DNA from 2 places in the Halomonas sp. AOP25-F1-15 genome. Region 2 is predicted to be linked to the other one. Evidence: predicted binding sites of a transcription regulator. Region 2 holds the regulator's gene; the other holds the start of a gene.
What was found. The regulator sigma-54, encoded in region 2, starts transcription at its own class of promoters, with help from an activator protein. The targets are predictions, from matches to a motif close to TGGCACNNNNNTTGCTNT.

Region 1 (4,214 bases), on a different contig from region 2:
GTAAAGAGATTTATCAGGCAGGGCTTACGCTGCTCACTGCGTTGGAAACCTTTAAAAGCGATGTAAATGCTCTGCATCAAACCATAAAAGGTGAGCTTAACATTGGCATTACCGATAATTTGGTCACGCTACCGGCCATGCATGTCACCAATGCGCTGGCCGAGCTGAGTGCACCGGCGCATGATGTCACGCTGCATATTCATATGGAGCCTTCCGATGCGGTAATTCGTGGCGTGATGGATGGCCATCTTCACGTTGGCGTTGTACCCGCAGTGAACCTACCGACCAGCTTAGAAACGCGGCACCTCTACGATGAGCCTTCTTATCTTTACTGCGCGGCAGAGCATCCGCTTTTTTCTGAGCCTGATGACATTCTTGATACTGCCAATATTGCCCATTACCCCGCTATTTCACCGCGCTACCCGCTTCCTGCAAAAGCGCGCGAGGCGCATGATGCGCTTTGCCTGCGCGCCTCGGCATCAGACCGCGAAGGAGCGGCCTTTCTGATTCTTACCGGGCGCTTTATCGGTTTCCTACCCGAACACGTGGCTGCCCAGTGGGTGGCCGCCGGCAAGATGCGGGCGCTACATGCAAGCGCCCAGCACTATCGCATCCCCTTTGTACTCATCACCCGCCACGACCGGCGCCCTAATCGCGTAGTGGATGCGTTTTTAAGTTTTATTAAAAATGCAGAGTAAGCAAAAAACAGTGCGTTTTATGAACGTTGCTCTGCTGCGTCACGCGCCATGATGGGTACCGGCCCAACCTGTGGCGACGATGACAACACTTGGCTCGCCACGTAGTAAACGATGGCTCCAAGCGCTGAGCCTGTGAACCAGCCATAGTCATAAAACCAGTTCATCGTGTCTGTCACTAGCGACATTAACGTGAGCAGCACCGGCACACCAAAAGCAATAAAGCCAGCGATGTTCACAGCAGGATAGGCGTGATCATCCATGTACAGGCTCGGCACATCCAAACGCTGCTTTTTAATCAGAAAGTAGTCCACTGCCATGATGCCAGCGATGGGCCCTAACAGGCTTGAATAACCCAGCAGCCAGTTGGAATACATCTGTTCAAGGGAAACCCCGGGAGGAATAACACCCGCCTTTTGCAGCAAGTCATAACCCATTAGCAGCACCCCAACAGCCCCAGTGATCAATACACCGCGCGTTTGGTTAATCAGCTTAGGGGCAATGTTTTGGAAATCGTTGGTGGGCGAGACAATATTCGAGGCGGTATTCGTAGAAATGGTAGCAATAATAATCAGCAGCATCGCCATCACGACCCAGAAGGGGCTGTCGATATAGCCAATTAAGCGCACCGGGTCGGCAACGGTTTGGCCCACTAACGTCTCAGAAGCGGCAGTCAACACTACCCCGAGAGCTGCAAAGAAGAACATCGTCAGTGGCAGGCCGATTACTTGACCAACAATCTGGTCTTTTTGGCTTTTCGCAAAGCGGCTGAAATCGGGGATATTAAGCGATAGCGTGGCCCAAAAACCGACCATAGCGGTCAAGCCCGCGAAAAAATAGCCGTAAACCGATGCCCCTTCAGGGCGCGATGGCGGCTGCGCGAGAAGCTCGGTCATCGACATATTCGGCCATGCCCACATCATTAGCCCAATACCCACCGCTAGCAGCAGCGGCGCGGCCAATGTTTCCAGCCATTTGATCGATTCAGCCCCGCGAATAACCACGTAAAGGTTCATCGCGCCAAAGACAAAAAAGCCAATAACTTCACCAACCCCACCTAATGCTGCCCAAGCAGGCACCAGTTCTGAAAGCAGCAGATGAATCGCCAGACCGCCAAACATCGTTTGAATACCAAACCAGCCACAGCCTACCAATGCGCGCACCAGGCAGGGCACGTTAGAGCCTAAAATGCCGAATGAAGAACGCAAAACCACGGGAAAAGGAATACCAAACTTGGTGCCTGGAAAAGCGTTCAACGTCAGCGGGATCAGCACGATGATATTCGCCAACAGAATAGCGAATAACGCCTCGCCCACGCTTAAACCAAAATAGGCGGTTAAAACGCCGCCCAGTGTGTAGGTAGGCACGCAGATCGACATGCCGACCCACAGGGCGGCGATATTCCATTTGGTCCAGGTGCGCTCGCTAGCCTGGGTCGGTGCAATATCTTCATTAAAACGCGAACTGTTGCGTACATCGTTCCCTACCTCAAGCTCAATCAGACCATCTCGATCCACCATCTGAGAGGTTGTTTCTGGCATTTTTGTATCTCCTCAGCATTGCGTTGTCCAACCCAGGCGGTGTCTGAACGCTAGCGACAGCGGCTAAATCCTGACAAACCTTAATCCCCACGGTCAGTGAAGTTTCCTAGACAGGATTCAAAGCAATAAGTGTGCCTAGCTAAGCGAGCATGCCAATTAACTCATTGATTAAAAAGCTGCCTTTATGGACAACAATATTATTATTAGATCATTACCTTTGACGATGTTACCTCTCGAACAAACGTCGACTAAACAAAGCTAGATCAAAAAAAATATTTGCACCAACTTTAAACATCTCAGAATTTAAAATAAGCCCTCTAAAATAGATAACATCATGATTCAAAACAATTAATAAAAAATTCCAAAACAGTGCGCATGATCACCAAAAGAGTGAACACTGCTATTTATATAAATAAAATCAAACAAACTCAAAGAGTTAACGTTAATTTAAAAAACAATAAATGATGACTTGCCAAAACCACCAAGCCAACGATACTTTTAAGAAAAGCTGTCTTGATTGTCAGCTTTATTAGACAACGCTTAAGACTCAAACAAACGCTTTACACCAACAATTAGAGGGAGCGTCTAATGCAGAAGATGAAAATCGGCTTAATTCAAATGGGCTTAAAAACCAGCACCGAGCTTTCGCCCGCGGCCATTCGTGACGCGATGAACGAAGCCCATCTACCGATGATTCAGCAAGCCGCAGACCAGGGCGTGCAGGTGCTGTGCTTTCAGGAAGTCTTTAATCAGCCGTACTTTTGCCCCAGCCAAGACGGCAAATGGTACGCCGCCGCCGAGCGCGTACCCGAAGGCCCCACCTGCCAGATGATGCAAAAACTGGCCGCTGAGCACCGCATGGTCATTATTGTTCCGATCTATGAAGAAACCGAAACCGGCGTTTACTACAACACCGCCGCCGTGTTCGATGCCGATGGCAGCTACTTGGGCAAATACCACAAAACGCATATCCCTCAAGTGGCCGGTTTTTGGGAGAAGTTCTTCTTCAAACCTGGGCAATCCAACTGGCCGGTGTTTGATACTGCCTACGGCAAAATTGGCGTGTATATCTGCTATGACCGCCATTTCCCCGAAGGCTGGCGGGCGCTTGCGCTCAACGGTGCCGAAGTGATTTTCAACCCCTCTGCCACCGTGGCGGGGCTTTCTCAATATCTTTGGGAGCTTGAACAACCCGCCTCTGCGGCAGCCAACGGCTGCTTTATTGCTGCCATCAACCGTGTAGGCACTGAAGCACCGTGGAATATCGGCAATTTCTACGGCTCCAGTTACATCGTCAACCCCCGCGGCAAAATCGAAGCTCAGGCTAGCGAAACCAACGATGAACTCCTCGTCCACGAGATTGATTTGGACATGGTGCGAGAAGCCCGTAACAACTGGCAGTTCTTCCGCGACCGCCGCCCGGAAACCTACACCCGTCTCACCGACGGCGAATAGCACTGTCCAAACAATCATCCAAGGAGCGAACGATGAGCTTATTAATCAAAGGCGGCACGGTGGTCACTCACGCAGACACCTACCGGGCCGACGTGCTCTGCGTAGACGGTAAGATTCATGCCATTGGCACGGATCTAGACATCCCTGAAGGCTGTGAGACGGTTGATGCCAGCCATCAGTTGGTAATGCCCGGCGGTATCGACCCGCATACCCATATGCAGATGCCGTTTATGGGCGCGGTGGCCAGCGAAGATTTTTACACCGGCACCGCCGCGGCTATGGCAGGTGGCACCACAACGATTATTGACTTTGTCATCCCAAGCCCCGGCCAGTCGCTGCTAGAAGCCTTCGAAACCTGGCAAGGCTGGGCAGAAAAAGCCGCCACTGACTTTGCGTTTCACGTCGCCATTACCTGGTGGGATGAAAGCGTTAAAGAGGAAATGGGCACTCTGGTGCGCGAGCATGGCGTTAACAGTTTTAAGCATTTTATGGCCTATAAAGGCGCCATTATGGCCACCGATGA
Region 2 (4,214 bases):
CGATGTTGACCACCGGTGCAGCCAATAGCAACGGTCATGTAGCTACGTTGGCTATTCTGATAAGCCGGTAACCAGCGCTCAAGCCATGCCTGGATATCGTTACTCATGGCATCCACAACGGGATAGCCTTTTAAGAAGGCAACGATGTTGGCGTCACGGCCTGTCGATTGTCGCAGCGTTGGGTCCCAGTAAGGATTGGGCAGGCAGCGCACGTCGAAGACGAGGTCAGCATCCAAGGGTACCCCACGCTTATAACCGAACGATTCAAACGTCAACGTCAACTGGTCGCACTGCTGGTGAGCCACCTGGTCAGTAATCCGGCGGCGTAGGTCGTGTACTGACAGTCGCGATGTGTCGATCAATAGATCGGCTAGATCACGTATGTCATGCAGGGTCTCTTCTTCTTTATTGATAGCCTCTTCAAGGGTCATTTCACTATTGCGCGTCAACGGATGTCGGCGGCGTGTGGCGGAGTAACGCTCTAGAAGAATTCGGGCATCAGTGGTTAGGTAGATAACTTGGAAATCAATGGTGCGCTGGCGCAACTCTTGTAATAGCGAGGGCAGGCGTTCAAGAGCCCCCGGTAAGTTGCGTGCATCAATGCTGACCGCCAGATGGGTACGATCACTCTGGTCGCGTAATTCGTCGACCAGTGACCCCAGCAGCATGACGGGAAGGTTATCAATCGCGTAGTAGCCTAGGTCTTCCAACGCCTGTAAGGCGATAGATTTGCCAGACCCAGAACGACCGCTAATGATGACCAGTTGCATAGAGTTTCTCTTCGCGTTAATCCAACGGCTTAAATAGGGACTTGATGGTCATTGATTGTCGCTTAATCCGCTGAATGCTCACGAATTTTAGCTGTAATGAGGTCGAGTAGTTCGCGCTGACTGCCTGCTTTGCGTAGCCGCTGGCGAGTATCCGCATCATTCATGATGGTGGCTACTTGGCCTAGCAAAGAGAGGTGTGTGTCATCCGCTTGTTCCGGTACGAGCAGCACAAACACTAGATCAACGGGGTCGCCGTCGATAGCATCAAAATCAATCGCTTCTGAGAGTTTTAAAAAACCAGCAATAGGCGTAGAGCAGTGAGGGCTGCGGGCATGTGGAATAGCCACGCCGTTACCAATCCCTGTGCTACCTAAGCGTTCTCGGCCGATTAAGCGACTGAACACTTCTTGGCTATCTAAACTGGGCGTATTTTGGGCGATAAAGGTGCTGAAAAATTCCAGCACCCTTTTTTTGCTGCCCCCAGGGACGTCGAAAAGAACGCGCTCTGGGGGGAGTATGGTTTCCAACGTCATTGAATTAACGCACACCTGCGCCTTGGGCGCGAGCTTGTGCTTTTTCCTTATGTTTAACGAGTTGACGATCAATTTTGTCCGCTAGCGCATCGATAGCGGCATACATATCACTGTCTAGGGCTTCTGCATGTAAGTCAGCGCCTGCTGCATGCAGTGTGCAGGCTGCCTGTTGGCGTTCTTTCTCCACCGATAGGGTGACCTGCACAGTGGTTATATTGTCGTAATGACGCTCAACACGTTCAAGCTTTTCATTAACATAGTCACGCAAGGCGTCAGTCAGTTCTACGTGATGACCAGTGATATTTACTTGCATTGACGTACTCCTTATCTATCGGACTGTACTTAGGAACCGTGCTTAGGAACCGTACTTAGGGACTGTACTTAGTACTTAGATATGTAGCCCTTTTGATTGTAACCCTTTTTGCCCCGTTGCAAAGCCCTTGTCGAGAGTTTCGCTGCAACCTGGCAGATCCTAGCGCAAACGGCGCCGCTCACTGGAAGAGGGAATGCCCATGGCTTCACGATATTTGGCTACCGTACGCCTTGCAACTTGAATGCCACCTTCTTCTAATAATGTCACTAAGCGGCTATCAGAAAGCGGTTTGCTGGGCGCTTCTTCGTGAACCAGCTTTTTCAGGCGGGCGCGGATCGCGGTACTGGAGTGGCTGTCGCCATCCTGGCCACTCACTTGGCTAGAGAAAAAGTATTTCAGCTCGAACACGCCACGCGGCGTATGAATATATTTCTGCGTTGTCACCCGTGAAATCGTTGATTCATGCATTTCAACGGCTGCGGCTATATCGGCCAAAATCAGCGGTTTCATGGATTCTTCGCCATGTTCGAGAAAGCCGATTTGACGGGTAATGATTTCACGGCCCACTCGCAGCAGCGTGTCGTTACGACTCGAAAGGCTTTTAATTAACCAGCGCGCTTCCTGCAGGTGTTCTTTCAAAAACTGATTATCCTGACTTTTGTCCGCACGCTTTATCAGGCTGGCGTAATCAGGTTGGATTCTTAACCGAGGCAGGGCGTCCTGATTGAGCTCTAAATGCCAGCCTTCATTATCATGACGCACCACCAGGTCGGGCGTGATGTAGCTGTCGTTGGTCACGCCATAAGCGCTGCCTGGGCGTGGATCTAGGCTGCGAATTAGCTGGATGACATCGGCTAGCTGCTCGTCATCGAGTCCTAAGCGTCGCTTGAGTAAGCGCATGTCATCTTTGCTGAGCGCTTCAAGAAACTGACGCACTAGCCTACGAGCAGGCACTAGCAGTGGCGTATCATCTGGCAGGGCGGCGAGCTGCAGCATCAAGCATTCACGCAGGTCGCGGGCAAAAATACCGGTGGGCTCGAATTGCTGCAGTTTTAATAATGTCGTTTCGACTTCGCGCTGGCTAAGGCTATCAATGCCCTGGGCGCGTAGCCCTTCACGAATATCATTAAGCGGCTGGGTCAAATAGCCGTTGGCATCTAGTGCATCAATGAGGCTCTCGGAAACCAGCTGTTCACGCACACTAAAATCGGTCATGGCGAGTTGCCACAATAGGTGGCCATGAAGGCTCTGTTCGGCAGCCTGGCGCTCAAAATCAGGGCCCTCGCTGCTGCTGCCAGTGCCGCCAATGTCTTGATAGGTGTCCGACCAGTCGCTATCAACGGAAAGCTCGGTGGGAATGCTCTCTGACCACTCCTCCTCTTTAGGCTCGCTTACGGCCTCTTCACCGAACTCATCTTCCTGTTCCAGCATGGGGTTGGCATCTAAGGCCTGCTGAATTTCCTGACGAAGATCCAGAGTCGATAGCTGCAGCAGGGCGATAGCCTGCTGCAGCTGAGGTGTCATGGTCAGCTGTGTCCCAATGCGCAGTTGAAGAGAAGCTTTCATGACCATTTGAGAACCACTCGTTAATCGGAATGCTTTACCCTAGTGCGAGTGGGAGCTGGGTGCAAGTGCAATAAGCATGCCATTGGTAGTTAAAGCGTTATAAGGCGGGATTTATGGGCAAAAATAAGCCTACAGACGAAAATCTGCGCCCAGATAAACATCCCTGACTTGCTGGTTAGTGAGGATAGATGCCGGGGGGCCGCTGGCGATGATATGGCCATCGCCGACAATATAAGCGATATCGCAAATGTCCAGCGTTTCACGGACGTTATGGTCGGTAATCAGAACGCCAATGTGGCGCTGTTTCAGCGCGCGAATGATGGTTTTAATCTCGCCCACTGAAATGGGGTCAACCCCGGCAAAGGGCTCATCTAGCAAGATGAAGGCGGGTTCGGTCGCTAGCGAGCGGGCAATTTCTACACGGCGACGCTCTCCCCCTGAGAGGCTCATGCCTAGGTTGTCGCGAATATGGGTGATATGGAAATCTTCAAGCAGAGCCTCCAGGCGCTCTTCGCGACCTGGGCGGTCGAGCTCTTTGCGCGTTTCTAATATCGCCATAATGTTATCGGCAACCGATAATTTGCGAAAAATAGACGCTTCTTGGGGCAGGTAGCCAATGCCTGCCGCTGCGCGCTCATGCATCGGAGCACGAGTTAAATCTAAGTCGTCAATACCCACTTTGCCGGCGTCAGATTTGACCAGCCCGACAATCATATAAAACGACGTGGTTTTGCCCGCGCCGTTAGGGCCGAGTAAGCCAACGACGCTGCCTTGGGAGATTTCCAAGTTAATATCTTTAACCACTCGGCGGCGTTTGTAACTTTTTGCCAAGTGGTGGGCATATAGTGTTTTTATCGGCGCATTGTCAGCAGTTGCCATCGATAGACTCTCTATTGTTCAGGCTGAATAGTCATGCGTATACGCTGCGGCTCGCTACCTTCAACGTCTGAGCGCGCTTGAATCACTTCACGGTCGATGAAATATTCAAGCCGACCTCCGGTAAATTTGTCGTCCTGCTGTGTCAATTCAGCT

Region 1: ACT3TF_RS07595 (NCS1 family nucleobase:cation symporter-1) is a predicted target of sigma-54. The motif match lies at 2,356-2,373, and genes of this name have one in related genera.

The regions. Positions count from the first base shown of each region.
Region 1 covers NZ_JBQSXV010000003.1:362,555-366,768, reverse strand. Annotated here, with positions in the region: gene ACT3TF_RS07600 (LysR family transcriptional regulator) at 1-698, shown strand, start outside; gene ACT3TF_RS07595 (NCS1 family nucleobase:cation symporter-1) at 716-2,236, opposite strand; gene ACT3TF_RS07590 (nitrilase-related carbon-nitrogen hydrolase) at 2,825-3,691, shown strand; gene hydA (dihydropyrimidinase) at 3,724-4,214, shown strand, end outside.
Region 2 covers NZ_JBQSXV010000002.1:485,777-489,990, forward strand. Annotated here, with positions in the region: gene rapZ (RNase adapter RapZ) at 1-770, opposite strand, end outside; gene ACT3TF_RS05535 (PTS sugar transporter subunit IIA) at 833-1,303, opposite strand; gene hpf (ribosome hibernation-promoting factor, HPF/YfiA family) at 1,308-1,616, opposite strand; gene ACT3TF_RS05545 (RNA polymerase factor sigma-54) at 1,776-3,188, opposite strand; gene lptB (LPS export ABC transporter ATP-binding protein) at 3,312-4,061, opposite strand; gene lptA (lipopolysaccharide transport periplasmic protein LptA) at 4,073-4,214, opposite strand, start outside.